DNA from 3 places in the Pradoshia eiseniae genome. Region 3 is predicted to be linked to each of the others. Evidence: predicted binding sites of a transcription regulator. Region 3 holds the regulator's gene; each other region holds the start of a gene.
What was found. The regulator LexA, encoded in region 3, represses DNA repair genes until DNA is damaged. The targets are predictions, from matches to a motif close to CGAACATATGTTCG.
Positions count from the first base shown of each region.

Region 1: a site for LexA is predicted at 2,681-2,694, ahead of CYL18_RS02795 (Y-family DNA polymerase). Genes of this name have one in related genera too.
Region 2: a site for LexA is predicted at 3,333-3,346, ahead of CYL18_RS04195 (malate synthase). Genes of this name have one in related genera too.

Region 1 is NZ_PKOZ01000001.1:571,632-576,533, reverse strand. Features, by position in the region: gene CYL18_RS02815 (glycoside hydrolase family 10 protein) at 1-5, shown strand, start outside; gene CYL18_RS02810 (iron-sulfur cluster biosynthesis family protein) at 97-426, opposite strand; gene CYL18_RS02805 (hypothetical protein) at 523-738, opposite strand; gene CYL18_RS02800 (YolD-like family protein) at 989-1,336, opposite strand; gene CYL18_RS02795 (Y-family DNA polymerase) at 1,355-2,614, opposite strand; gene CYL18_RS02790 (NUDIX hydrolase) at 2,761-3,258, shown strand; gene CYL18_RS02785 (hypothetical protein) at 3,301-3,678, opposite strand; gene CYL18_RS02780 (alpha/beta hydrolase) at 3,892-4,833, shown strand.
Region 2 is NZ_PKOZ01000001.1:839,075-843,976, reverse strand. Features, by position in the region: gene CYL18_RS04205 (ABC transporter substrate-binding protein) at 1-689, opposite strand, end outside; gene CYL18_RS04200 (ArsR/SmtB family transcription factor) at 867-1,778, opposite strand; gene CYL18_RS04195 (malate synthase) at 2,393-3,247, opposite strand; gene CYL18_RS04185 (NAD(P)-dependent alcohol dehydrogenase) at 4,444-4,902, opposite strand, start outside.
Region 3 is NZ_PKOZ01000011.1:72,485-77,386, reverse strand. Features, by position in the region: gene tkt (transketolase) at 1-198, opposite strand, end outside; gene CYL18_RS15080 (DUF896 domain-containing protein) at 342-572, opposite strand; gene CYL18_RS15075 (YneB family resolvase-like protein) at 649-1,299, opposite strand; gene yneA (cell division suppressor protein YneA) at 1,390-1,707, opposite strand; gene lexA (transcriptional repressor LexA) at 1,864-2,490, shown strand; gene CYL18_RS15060 (GNAT family N-acetyltransferase) at 2,627-3,193, opposite strand; gene CYL18_RS15055 (hypothetical protein) at 3,656-4,021, shown strand; gene CYL18_RS15050 (hypothetical protein) at 4,165-4,356, opposite strand; gene CYL18_RS15045 (GNAT family N-acetyltransferase) at 4,559-4,902, opposite strand, start outside.

The DNA of each region.
Region 1 (4,902 bases), on a different contig from region 3:
AATAAAAAAGAAACTGACCTAATGAGCTCCGCAGGCGGGCTTTTAGGTCAGTTTTCGCTTTTAGAGATAATCTTATTTGGTTATTCCGCCTGTTTTTCATCCAGCGGATACAATCTTGCAAGACATCATCGGATTTAAGTATTGATTGGGGCTTTTCAGCTGAAATGTCCCTGCCCCATCCGTATAATCAATGAGGATTTTCTCATCGAGAAAGACTTCATGATTTTCGTTAATGTAAACCGGGTAAGCATTCGTCTCCCACTTTTTCATCCCCTCCGGCACCTCATCTAGCACAAATAGGTTCCAGACGCCGCTCATGACACAGCCGCACCCTTCGGTTTCATATTTCAAATGGAAGTGCCCTCCTCTTCCTTGCAGCTGATCACTTAACTTATCTAGCGCTCGTTCTGTCCAGATAATTTCCATTTCACTTCCTCCTTTTACTTTCCTGCTTATTTTACCCATAAAAAAACGGTATTCTTTTATGAATACCGCCTGCTCTCAAATGAAAGCGTTTTATTATCAATGCAAATTGGTCGTTCTATGTTTTTCGATCAGGTTTTGTAAGACTGCGACAGCTTCGCCCCCGCTATAGGTTCCTTTGTATTTAAAGCCGTGTTCTTCACAATACTTCTGTCCCAGCGCTACTGCATCTTCTTTGGTCATTTCTTTTTTGAGCTCACCGATGACCATTCCGTATGGCGCTTCATAGATTGTACTGTATTTTTCTTTTTCCATGTTATCCTATACCCCTTTGTATTGTTATTCCCTTGACTAGCCTTCGAGAATCACAGATAACAGCGTTCTTTTTGCCGTTAAATGACCATCTATACTAAGTGGGATGGTCTTTCTACCATTATAGTATACTATTATCGGGGATTTTGTCTAATTATAGGATTTTTTCTGTGAAATTCCTCCTTCCGTTCCCTATTTCCAGCACATGACCTACCTTCCTATTCTTTGATTATATGCACCGCTTTCGTTATGCTTACCTTGTTTCATTAATGAATTGGACATCCGTCAGCTCAGCATACGGAACAAATCGGGTTTCGCCATTTTTGCCGGCTATATGCAGCTTTCTCGCTTGGTCGTTGCAGAAATGGATGCACCCCTCCACGGATTCGTAGCGGTGGGCATTCGCTTTGTAATAGGTGATACGCACCATTGCCCCGTATTCCATCGCTTCAGCAATGGTATGACTGATTTCCTCTATTCTTTGTTCATCCAGTTCATTTCGTGTTTCGTAGCTGTCCTCCCGGGCCCACTCTCTCAGCAAGGAGACATGCTCCGGCAGCATCAATGATGTCCATTTAATCTTTCCTCGGTCCCGAATCATTTAATCTCTCCTCCAAACTTAGGCTTGATGCCCTCCGACCAATGTGCTTCTCTGCTTAGCCGTGCCGGCCGACGTATAGGACACGGCCCGCAAAATCGCGTCAGATCCATATTTACGGCGCATGCGGTCCATGACAAAGCCAAGCTCCCGCTTGCGCCAGCCATCCTGGTCGAAGAGACTGATTTGCATTTCCCTCTCAGGCGTAACATTCGAAAGCGTGATGGAAAGCTTCCGAACCGTCCTCCCCGTATAAAATTTGTCGAATAAGAAGAGACACATTTCATAAATATCCATCGTGATATTGGTCGGCATCTCCCGTGTAACGGAACGGTGAAAGCCTCCGCCGAATTCATCCTTGCTGTAGTAAACGCCAAGGCTGACAGTCCGCCCGGCCATTCCTCCTTGACGGGTCCTTCTCGCCACCTCTTCGCACATTTCCAAAATCACATGCTTGATTTCTTCCCGCTCCTTATAATCACGCAATAAAACCTGCCCCTTGCCGAAGCTGACCTGACCTTCCATGATAGGCGCTCCAATCTCGGATAAATCAATTCCCCATGCATGGTGATAAAGCTGATTGCCCATGATGCCGAATTTCTTCTCGAGAGCGGCGAGGTCATAGCGGGCAAGCTGCCCGACAGAGAAGATGCCCATCGCATTCAACTTCCGCTCCAGTGGTTTGCCAATACCCCACATCTCGCTCAAGGGAGAAAGCGGCCACAGCTTTGTCTCGACATCCTCATAGCCCCAAGCCGCGATGCCCTTCTTTTTCGCCTCAAGATCGAGGCAAAGCTTCGCCATCAGCATATTTGGGCCGATTCCAATCGCGCATGGCAGCTGGAACTCCCGGTCAATCTCATCCTTGATCTTCTCCGCGACCTCCCATACATCTCCCCAAAGCCTCCCTGTTCCGTTCACCTTTAGGAAGCTTTCATCCACACTATATGTATGGATGGCGTTCTTCGGCACATACCGATTGAATAGCCGGCTGATTTCCGTCGAGATTCGTAAATAAGTGGACATACTAGGATTAACAAGCTGAATCCGCGAATCGTGTGGAATTTCAAACAGCCTTGACCCCGTCTTAATGCCGAATTCCTTCTTCATCTTAGGAGATGAAGCAAGCACGACCGAACCGCTCCGGTCTGTGTTGGCCACCACCGCCAAATAGCATTCAAGCGGGTCTAGTCCCATCATCACCGCAGAACAGCTAGCAAAGAAACTTTTCATATCTACACACATCACATAATCATTTGGCAAATTGCTGTAATCCATCATCCCATGAACCTCTTTCCAATAAAAACAGAATATATGTTCGCATTGCATTATACCCATAATCTTAAGCGAATATACGTTCGTATTCAATGGTAATTTATTTACAATCAGTTTCAAAAAGCTTCTAGCAGGGGCAAAAATGGATTATAGTGGAGAAAAAGATAAGTGAAGCGCCATTGGAAAGCGGGGATTATATGGGATACATAATGGAGTTGCGCAAAATAGTCGGGAGCAGGCCGCTCTTAATGGTAGGGGCATCCGTTTTAGTGGTGAATCCCAAGGAAAACCTATTGCTGCAATTGCGCAAGGATAACGGCCACTGGGGATTGCCAGGAGGGGCGCTTGAGGTGATGGAATCGTTAGAAGACACCGCAATCAGGGAATTGCTTGAGGAAACCGGCCTATCGGCAAATGCCTTGGAATTCTTTGGAGTGTTCTCAGGTATGGAATTTCACTATATTTATCCGCATGGTGATGAAGTATACAACGTGATCGCCGCCTTTGTTTGCCGGGCATATGAGGGAGAATTGAAAGCGCAGCCTGAAGAAGTTTCCGCCCTTCGCTTCTTTCCGCTTAATGCTTTGCCGGAACAGATAAACGGCCCAGATTTTCCCGTCATCAAGCGTTTTATAGAGGAACGAGGATAGCCTTGTTCCTCTTCTTTTTATGAAGCTGCTTTTTGTCTGCCCTTAAGCAGCAATGGCCGTTATCCAAAAACAAATGGCTGTAAGTAAAGCCAACGGAGCCATCACCCATTTTTCCTTTCTGCTATTAGAAAGCAGGTTCATAATCATATTGAATGTCAGGTAAGCCGCAAAGAAAAAACAAATGCCTTTTGTGAGGCTAATCGTGAATAAAGAGGGTATAATACTAGCCGTCTGCAACAATATGATGATGGCAAATAGCTGGACACATACAGAAAAGCCGCAAAGAATTCTCATTCTTTTAGGCATTATGATATATTTACCGCCCATTGCGAATTCTCCATAGGGAAAGCCTAAAACAAGCAAAGCATATAGGATAGCAACGAATATAAAAGCCATGCTTCCAATAAGCGCAATTATCATTTAATGGCCTCCCTTTAAAAAAATTTACTTTAGTAAATATTCTTATTATCCACAGTTCTTATTCATCACAAATAAATCCTTCTTCCCCCTCTCCTATCAACACGAAACAAAGAAACCTTTGCGAAATCAGCTATTATTTAAATATAATTGAACGAGAGTATAGACTTCTTAAGAGATTAATAATCTAGTAGCAGGAGGAGAAAAAGAGAAAACATGAAGAAAACCATCATCATTATCTCCATCATTCTCGCCCTGATCATCGCAGGGATTATCGGAGCGAGCTTTTACTTCTATAATGTGGCGGTGAAGCGTGCGGACAAGGATTTCCTGAATTCAGACCCGAATCTCGCCGTTTCAACCCCTCAGACCTTGCAGACAGAAGCAAAAAAATGGGCTGGTACCGTTAACTTTGAAGAGATTGCAATCACCTCCAATGACGGTCTGGCATTAACAGGCTATTATTTGCCGGCAGAGGAAAAAACAAATAAGACGGTTATCATCGCACATGGCTATGCCGGGCATGCCATCGGGATGTACGCTTACGCGAAATATTATTATGAAGCACTCGGCTATAATGTCTTGATGCCTGATGCACGCGGACATGGGAAGAGTGAAGGGGATTATATTGGATTCGGCTGGCATGAACGCAAGGATTATATCCAATGGATTGATTATGTGCTCGACCGAAACGGCAAGAACAGCAAGATTGCCCTGCATGGTGTTTCCATGGGAGGTGCGACCGTTATGATGACAAGCGGCGAGGAATTGCCGAAGCAGGTGAAGGCTGTTGTCGCAGACTGCGGCTACACATCGGCACTCGATATCCTCAGCTACCAGCTTGGAGAAATGTACAGCCTGCCGAGTTTCCCGCTTATCCAGAGCACTAGCCTTCTAACAAAATTACGTGCCGGCTACTCATTTGAGGAGGCTTCGGCAGTTGAGCAAGTGAAGAAGACCTCCCTGCCGATTTTCTTCATTCATGGGGAAAAGGATACCTTTGTGCCGTTGGAAATGGTCCATGAGTTGTATGAAGCGGCAAACGGGGAAAAAGAGCTCTACATCGTACCGGGTGCCGAACACGGAAATGCCTATAATGCAGACCCGGAAACCTATGAGAAAAAAGTGGCAGAATTCTTGGCTTCATACATGAAATAACAGCAGGCCGTCCTATGAGGGCGGCCTTTTCTAATGCTATCACCCTCATAAAACATTATGTTAAAATAA
Region 2 (4,902 bases), on a different contig from region 3:
CCATCTTCTATATATGTAGACCCTTGTTGACTGATGAGTGCATGCCAAATCCAGAAAGTAAATACATTATTACTACCGATGACCATTGGAGATACACCTTCAGGGAGTTCGTCTTTTAACGTTCTTAACATCTCGGTAAAGCCCTCAGCCCCCTGCTCCATTTTGATCGTTCCATCTTCATTTAAAAGCCCAGCATCTTTTAATAAAGTTTTATTGTAAAACATAATGACAGCATGAGTATCAAGTGGTACGGCAACATGATTACCATCTCGAGTTACGGCATCTAATTGATTATCACCGAAGGTTGACCAATCCAAATCAGCCTCTTTAGCTAAATCATCTAAAGATTCAAGCTTTCCGGTTGGAAGAAGTTCACCTAATCTGGATACATGCGCAACAGCTACGTCTGGTGCAGTATTGGAAACGAGAGAGGTTTTGAATTTTGTATAATAATCCTCCCAATTGTTATTCATAAACTCAACTTCAATCTCATCTTGAGAGCTATTAAACTCTTTAACCATATCTTGCATAAATTCACCGTCTGAACCGCTAAAAGGCACCCAATAGCTAAGTTTAGTTACACCGTCATTCGAGCCTGAAGCACTGTCAGATTCTCCAGAAGAACAACCAGCTAATAGTAAAATAAAACCTAACACAAGAAATGAAAGCCTTTTCAAAGAACCAACCATTTATACCCACCTCCGATAATATTTTACATAATTAATCGTACAATAATTCCTTTTTTATTTCAATAATTATTAAAATAATATATATAAATTTGTAACAATGATAATGAAAGGGTATATCCATGCAAACAAAAAAAGGATTATGGCTCTTAAAAAGAGATAATCCCTAAAACAATAACATTATAAATAACGCAAATTCATAACAATACCTTGACTATAGTTGCCGAAATTCGTGCCGAATAAATTAATTCCACCTATATTGGTCGCTTCTTCTTTTATTCCTATTTTTAAAGAAATATATGGATTTTTAGTGATTTGAAGATCCTTGATTCTTACATCGGAAATTTTATTTCCATCTAAAAAAGTCCCTGTTTCGGTAACTTTCCAATTCTTTAATAATCCGTATTGAGTAAAGTGAAGGCTCCACCATTTTGGTGTATTAAAGCCTCTTTCCCCTCCAAAATCACCAGGTGATGTCCACGTTCCAACCTCTATTCCATTGATCCACATCGTGATATCTGAGGGCCAATCATTTTTGTGATATGGAGCCTCTGAACATATTTCCAGAGTGAATTCCAGCTCCGAAACGCTAGAACCATATGGCGTCCGATTTGGATAGCGGTACTCTACATACCCCGCTTTAAAATAAAGAAGCTCAGCCTCTCTCCGATTCGTTTCATAAAAAGACCGCGGGTCATCTTGCATCCCGATATAATCATTATCACCAACCAAACCACAGCTAGGTTCTGCTTTACAATCGACATATTCTCCAATCGGCATATCAATGGATATTAAGTTTTTCTCCAACTCAACCTCACTTGGTGATAAATCAATGATAATTCTATCGAAATTTTTGGAATTCACCTTTTGCGTCCCTCTGCCAGGGACCAGCTCACTAATAATCAAATCCATATCCTCTAATTTCTTGACATTAACAGCAGTAGTTGAAAACGGAATACCGAGCTTTTCTGATAGCTCATTAACATTATGAGGACCTGTGCTTAAAATTTTCAATATATTCATTCTGTGTTCGTGTGATAAGGCCTTACATACCTCAAGAGCATTATCCACAGTTAAATGTAAATCCTTCATACTGACCTCCAGATGCCGCTTTATTACAAGTTTACTTGTAATATAAATATATCAAACATATATACATTAGGAAAGAACGGAGAGGTATTAGTATTCCACTCCTTTTCACATTTATTATCTGCCAAGCTCTATCAACCGTTTATCTTTTCACATAACACTGTTTTACGAGAAAGGATCTGCCTCTAGGTGCAAGAGGAAGTACTCCCGCTACTAGATATCCTGCTCAGGTAGTAATCAGAGTGCCAAAATAAAAATCCCCTAAACAATTCGTTTGAGGGAACATAAAAACACTCTACTTTTCAATATTCTCTATGTAGGAAGTTTCAGCTTTGTACTTTCAGGCAACCGACCTTATTCCTACCTAGACCAACCCCTTGTTAGTCTATAAATGAAATCCACAGAAGATGAGAGGCCATATTGGTTGTATAACTCAAATCAGAAATAATATCGCTTCTCTAGCCTAATGTTCCTTTAGCTAAAGAACGATAAAAGGGTTACCCCATTAATCAGTGAACACTGACATTTAAGGGTAACCCTTCTTTAGATATTCCATATAGAAAATAAAATAGATAGCAGGCTAACCATTCTTTCTATAGTTCGCCTGTTGACAGCCTTTATACACGCATTAAAGCTCCATTAGGTTCTGGTAACTCTTGCGCTGCTATCTGATTCATTTTACAAAAATGATTAAAAAATTGAGAAGCCAGCTCTTTTTCCTCTGGGTCCGTTTTCAAGGAAATAATATCAAGCAAAATTTGAGCCAGCCATAAATTTTCAAAATAACGATATTTCCCTGTTTTCCATGAGACTTTTTCGGGAGAGTTACCATTTACATAATAATTCCAAAAGAGCAATTCGTTTGATTCCTGTTCTGAGAGTTGAATTCGATATTTGGAATGGGCTGGGATTTCTCCATCCTCACATAGCTTGCCGATAAAATCCTCATGCACCATATAGACACCGATAATTTGTCTGTCTTCTTCAGACATGCTTGCATCTCTTCTTGTTAACAGGACCGCACTATTTTGGTGCAAGCGGATTGGCTTGTTTGGATTCCCCTTGTTATTCCCGCTTTTTATTTCTCCGGAAAAGACCTTCCACTCTGACAAGGCATCACTCTGTTCTTCCGTGTCACACCAGAAAACCATTTGGGACTCAGGATGAAGCTTGTGATTCTTCATCAGTTTCTCATGCTCCCAGCGAAGAACCAGCTTCTTTCGATGAAGCTCTTTGTCTTCTTCCTTCTTTAATTCTTCCTCTTTTTGTTTCATTTCTTTCTCTTGTATAATTTCATCGATTAATTTAGCATCAGTTGTATCATGCAGCTTCAAGTGTTTTCCAAATACATCAGGGAAAACAAAACGTTTATTTTCCGACTCGAAATGGATTTCAACACTAGTATCATTTTGATTAACGATACTACCTTCGCCAAACTGCTTGTGTGTAACTTTCTTATTGATTAGATTCATTCTTTTTCCTCCTTGTAGAATAAAAATTTCACTTCATCACCGATATGGCAGATAGAATATTTTTATTCTTACTCACTTTCAAGCTCACACATCTGTTTGGATTCCTTTAAGTTTAACTTAACCAATCTGCAAAAAAGTCCAGCAGATACGCTCAAAAAACAATTGTAAGATTATTATAACATTTCTCCAGCGTATTAACAAATTTTTATTGACAACATATTTTTACCTGATGTAAAATATAAAGTTTATTAAAAATAAATAACAATCATACTGACATCCTAATAATGTTTTTCCCGTACTTACCCTTTCTGAACAGGCTGCTCCTTATGAGGCCTCAAGGTTTCCGCTTTTCCCAAAACACACTTAACATTTCAGCTTACTTCTATGGTTCATCATAGAGATTCACCTACATCATAAGGGACTTCCATTACAGCAGGATTCTCTCGTCATGAATCCAAATTGACCAGTGCTGTCAGTGAAGCTTTAAGCCTGCTCATAAGAAAAGGGACTTCTGCTTTTGCGATTGAACGAATTTATCTAATTGTACATGCAGTTATTATAATCTTGCAGAGGAGCCGACTTTCAAAAGATGGTACTATTTTTCTCGATCCCCCCATTTAGCCACCCTAAAGGGTGAGAGAGTTCCAGTGACATAATGTCCAGCATTCTACTAATTGATGTGTAGATTTCTGCATATTTCATTTATAAAGGAGAAAAGTTCCTATCAATATATCTAATAAAAGTTATTGGACTTTCTTCCACCTGCCTATTTTTCTTAACCTTTTCTCGTTTGGCTACTTTACAATAGTTTTGGTTAGTCTTTTCAATCCATATCATATTTATTGTAGATAGCTAACCAACTGCTGTTAACATAATAATATTATGTAATACAACTCCAACCTTCCTTCCGATTAGATTTATCGTTATTGGTTATGAAAGCAGAACATACACCATCCCAAATCGCTAATATAGCACCAGCTAATGCGAAGGAATGGACAAATGCCAATGCCAGTAATGGATCCCAGCCTTGACTTGAAAAGTTATTGATAGCAATTGGGACAAGTATAAAACGACTCATGCTCCGGATTAAAACAGAGGATTGATGAGAATATCTGCCACTGCCACATGAAGCAAAAATTGGCTGGTTTAAGTCAGGTTAATACCAGCTCAAACCAGCCAATCAGCTGCTTACTTAATTAATTCATTCGTAATATCGGTTTAATGGATTTCCCGCTTAAAGAGTCTTCAAACGCCTCATTGATTTGTTCAAAGTCATAAAACTCTACTAGTTTATCAAATGGGAACATCCCTTTTTTATAGTAATCCACCAGTTCAGGAATAAACAACTGAGGGACTGCATCTCCTTCAATAACTCCTACAAGTGTTTTCCCTTCGGCCATAATATATTCATGCACATTGAATGTCATATCCCCTGTCACGCCTACGATAGCCAATTGACCAAGAGGGCGCAAGCCAAGCAGACCTTGTTTTACAACCTCAGGTACACCTGTCGTATCAATGGCATAATGAGATCCGCCATTTGTTGCTTCTTTAATCTCTTTCACAACATCTACTTCATTGCCATTTAGCGTTAATGTAGCCCCTAATTCTTTCGCCAGCTCTAGACGATTAGTATGAATATCTACAGCAATGAT
Region 3 (4,902 bases):
GGCTGACAATACAAAACGGTCGCGGTTAAACCAATCTGGATTATTAGGGTTATGGTTCATGAAACGAGTCCATAATGTATAAGCCATTGGCGCAGCGCCCATTGGCATGCCAGGGTGTCCGGAATTGGCTTTTTCGATTGCATCGATTGAAAGTGTACGTATAGCAGTGATTGCTAATTGATCCTTTTCAGTAAACATAGTCAGTCTACATCCTTTCCGATTAACATACTTCAGTCTAACTATAAATGATACAAAGTTATATTGACAACATTATTTAGGCAATTCTACAGAATTGACATAAATTTCAATTGTTAAAAATACCTATTACTATCTCTTACCCATTAGTGGAGTCTTTTATTACGGATTTGCTTAACCTTTTCAGGTGTCACGTCATTTCCATTCGGGTCAATGATGGTTACGCCCTCAATCGTATTTCTCATAGAAGACCTGAAGGACTCTAAATACTCGGCGCGCAGCAAGGATTGTTCCTTCGCTTCCTCTGTTGTGAGGCCGCCAGCCTTTGCTTTTTTGGATAATTCATTTATTCTGTTTATTTTGTGCTTTGGCAGCATATGGATTGCTCCTTTTCATAAAAAATCAATTACTGTCATCGTATAGAAAAACGCGGCCTATTTCAAGAAGTATCTACTATATATGCCTCTGTTTTTCAGCGTGCTCGGCATATCGGCGGTGCACAGTCGCTTTTGATACCTCATAGCCCCTGCGGTTCAAATTCTCCGTGATTTCGGCAAATGTCAGACCTTTTATCCGGAGGGCAATGATCTCCTGGATTGGAACCTCAGTCCGCTCTCTTCCTCCACCGACATGCTGGTTCGACAGATTCTTGACAGGATTATACCCATTCTCAATCGCGCGCTTCATGCCCCTGCGAATCTTGCTGTTTTGAAGCTTGCGCTGATATTCTTCCACAATGCTGATTATCTGAAGAAGCATGGCGTCTGTTTCAGATACCTCAAGCTCCCCGTTATGGGTGACTGTATATAGCTTGATGCCTTCCTTATAGATACAATGCATTAAGGCAATCTTCGCATTTCCTCGGCCGAGCCGTGTCTCATCCTGGATGAGCAGTCCCTCGATTTCTTTATTGCGCATTTGTTCTAATAGAATAAGAATACCCTCTCGCTCCAGATCATATCCGCTCGCTTGCTCCTTTTCAATCGACACGACCTCGAAGCCTTTAATCGCGGCCAGCTGTGTCAGCTCCTGTTCCTGTCTTTCAAGAGATGTCTCCTGTGTGCTCTTTTCTGTACTGACTCTGCAGTAAATTCCAACCTTCATTTCTCTCACCATTCTCTATATATTTCTTCTCGAGATATGCACCGAAGGCCGGAACGAATGCCCCGGCCTTCACTACTATCATTATAACGTTTATTCCTTATTTGAGTCTGCCAAATGCAGGATATCTGTGTTTCTTTCGATAGGAAGGATAATGGTCTGGCCTTCTTGGATATGAGTCGTTTCCAACTCATTGGCCTCTCTCACCCATTTCACAAATTCAGTCGTTGACATATTGGCATCCTCATATTGTTCAGCCATGGCCCAAAGCGTATCTCCGCTTTCAACCTTCACTTGCATATATTGATTATCGCTTTTTTCTAAATTCGTGAAAGTCATCAATAAGATTAACAGAAAAAGTCCAACTGCAAAAATAATGGTATACGAATAAGAAGACCAAACTTGTTTCATATTAAAAACCCCTCCACAGAATGTATGTTCGTATTTCTTGTTCTTAGTATAAACCGAACAAATGTTTTGTGTCAACAGAAAAATCGAACTTATGTTTGTACTAGTGTTCGCCTCATGCTATAATAGCGGTAAAGATCAGATAAAGAGGTGCGGGAGATGACAACAAAACTATCAAAGCGACAGCAAGATATCTTACTATATATTAAAGAAGAAGTTAAAACGAAGGGATATCCGCCTTCCGTGCGAGAGATTGGGGAAGCAGTCGGACTAGCCTCAAGCTCTACCGTTCACGGACATTTGGCCAGATTGGAAAGCAAAGGCCTCATCAGACGTGACCCGACAAAGCCGCGTGCCATTGAAGTACTGGATATGGATCCGCATGAGCATATTCCAAAAGCCAATTCTGTCAGCGTCCCTCTGATTGGTAAGGTTACTGCAGGTCAGCCGATCACGGCGATTGAGAATATTGAAGAATACTTCCCATTGCCAGAGCATATGGCTCCAGCCGACGAAAACGTATTTATGCTAGAGATTATGGGTGACAGTATGATTGAAGCCGGCATCCTTGATGGAGATTATGTCATCGTCCGCCAGCAGCATACAGCCAATAATGGCGAGATTGTCGTCGCCATGACCGAGGACGATGAAGCCACGGTGAAACGCTTCTTCAAGGAAGATAACCATTTCCGCCTTCAGCCTGAAAATTCCATGCTTGACCCAATCATCCTTCAGAATGTCAGCATCCTAGGGAAAGTCATCGGCCTATATAGAAATATTCATTAATACTGAACCAGCCAAGCATTCCGGCTGGTTCTTTCATTTAACTTACTAGATTCTTAGTAGACTATATGCTGGATTACTAGAGTTTATACACAACAAAAAAATGCTTGAAGTCATTTCAAGCATTCAATACAACCTATTATTTAGAAAAGTACTCATCTCTCAGGATGGAATACATCTTCAAATCTTGATGCTTCCCCTTGGCATACATTCCTTTTCGAATGACACCCTCATACGTCATTCCCGCCTTCTGCATGACCCGTTCAGACCCCGTATTTTCCACAAAGCATCTTGCTTGAATTCGCATCAAGTTCATCTTCATAAACCCGAACTTAATCACTTCCTTCGCTGCCTCAGCGGCTATTCCCTGCCCCCAGAAGTCTTGCGAGAGCACATAGCCTAGCTCCGCCACTCTGTGCGGGATTTTCCATCCAACAAAATCAATCGTTCCAATCAGCTTGCCAGTGCCTTTCCGTTCGATTCCCCATGGAGCGAGTTCCTTCTGTTCATATTGTGAGAGGGCGAACACCAAAAACTCCTTCGTATCCTCAATGGATTGATGCGTGTTCCATGTCATATATTTCGTTACTTCAGGATTGGAGCCATAGGCATACATATCATGGGCATCCTCCATCCTGATTTTCCTTAAGATGAGTCGTTCGGTTTCCAATTCGGGAAATGGATCAAATATGTTTCGTGCCTCCATCCAGACCACCTCTTCACTTTTACTCCATTATATCGTCGATAGTGACATAGATATATCATCTTTCTGACTTATCAGATATTTTATTTAAGTGAGCAGCGCAATTAATGGTAAACCATTAAATTTATATTGATATGAAGGGATTGACCTGTTTTTTATTGGCTGTTTTCGTAAGGATTGTTGCAAATGCCATAAAATAGAGACTGCTTTTTTGCTGCCTCCGTTATTGAGATAAAGCCCCCTGTTTGTTTATGTATCATTCTTCACAAGCGAAGATTTTTCACTGTTCATTTGTTACAGGAATGCTGCCACATATCCCCATTAAGGAATTCAACAGAAAAGGGCATTCATCCTCTTTGGATCAACACCTCGATAATTTAAGTATATCTCCTCCAAAATAAACCTATCCTTGATATTTAAAAGTATAATATTGTAAGTATATAAACAAAAAGGGGGACTTCAAAAATGTATCTGTTCTTATTCACCATAATTTATTGTGTAATAACGCAGGTTTTGAATATAGGCTATATACCTGCTATGGGGGCTTATTTAATAGGTTTAATCTTTATTAAGGGATATTTTAGTGAAGAATTAAAAGACGTCTATAACATTGAAAAAACAAAATATTTGTATGAGAAAATCGGAATTAAAGATTCCTTAATGGAGCTACTGTGTTTGTCGATAATATTTATTAATTCTTATTTAATTGATTATGAACCTTTCTCCCTTTTTGACTTTGTTTGTATGTTATTACTTATTGCTGTTGTCTATCGATTTCTATTTTGGGGTATAACACAGGCAATCGGGCAAAAATTTAACTCTAAAATGTAATTCAGATGATACCTCTAATAGGAATTTCCTTCTTACGCTATCCTGCCCCTTTACTTCCATAAGAATTTCAACACAAAAAGGCATTAATCCTTCCTAGATCAATGCCCCGTTAGTAAAGTAAGTTTAAATTTGAAATTGATTAACTACCTAGGTTTCTTAATAATTGTTTTCTTCGTAACTAACAGTGCAACAGCTACACTAATAACACCTAAAACTCCAGAGATAGTTCTATTTATAATAACATTATCTGTAACAGGAAATATGGCATTACTAATAAGGATAAGAATTATATACACTGCAATCGAAAAGAGCAAAACAATTAATGTATGTTTCATAACAACTCTCCTCCCAAATTCTCTAATGGTATTTCTAAAGATATGAATATCCCTAACTATTTTTTACCAAATTAATCCTTATTAAGCTAACCTGCCCCGTCTCTACAATAGGGAATTCAACAAAAATGAGCATTAAACCTCCTTGATCAATGCCCCGGTTTGTTTAAGTATATGTCACAATCTTTTTGTGAAAGAGTAGTCATTACGTAATCAGTTTGTTCTTTATATAGCCAGACATTCTTAGCATTTTTCCATCCATTTCAGTTTTTATCTGTTTCATTCCATTTTTCTTATAAAATGCAATGGCAGTGTTATTCGTTGGAGAAACACGGAGATGATATTCACGAACATGATTATTCTTAAAAAATCTAATAGCATAATCGTGTAAAAGGGAACCCAAACCCATTCCTCGCTTTTCAGGAATAAGGTAATAGAGATTTACATAACCAATTTCTTTCCCCTCATACTCCTTTACAGTCAGTTCAAGTTGACCGATTGGCAGCTCGTTGTCTACAACTAATACAAGGCCTTTAGGATTTTTTTCTG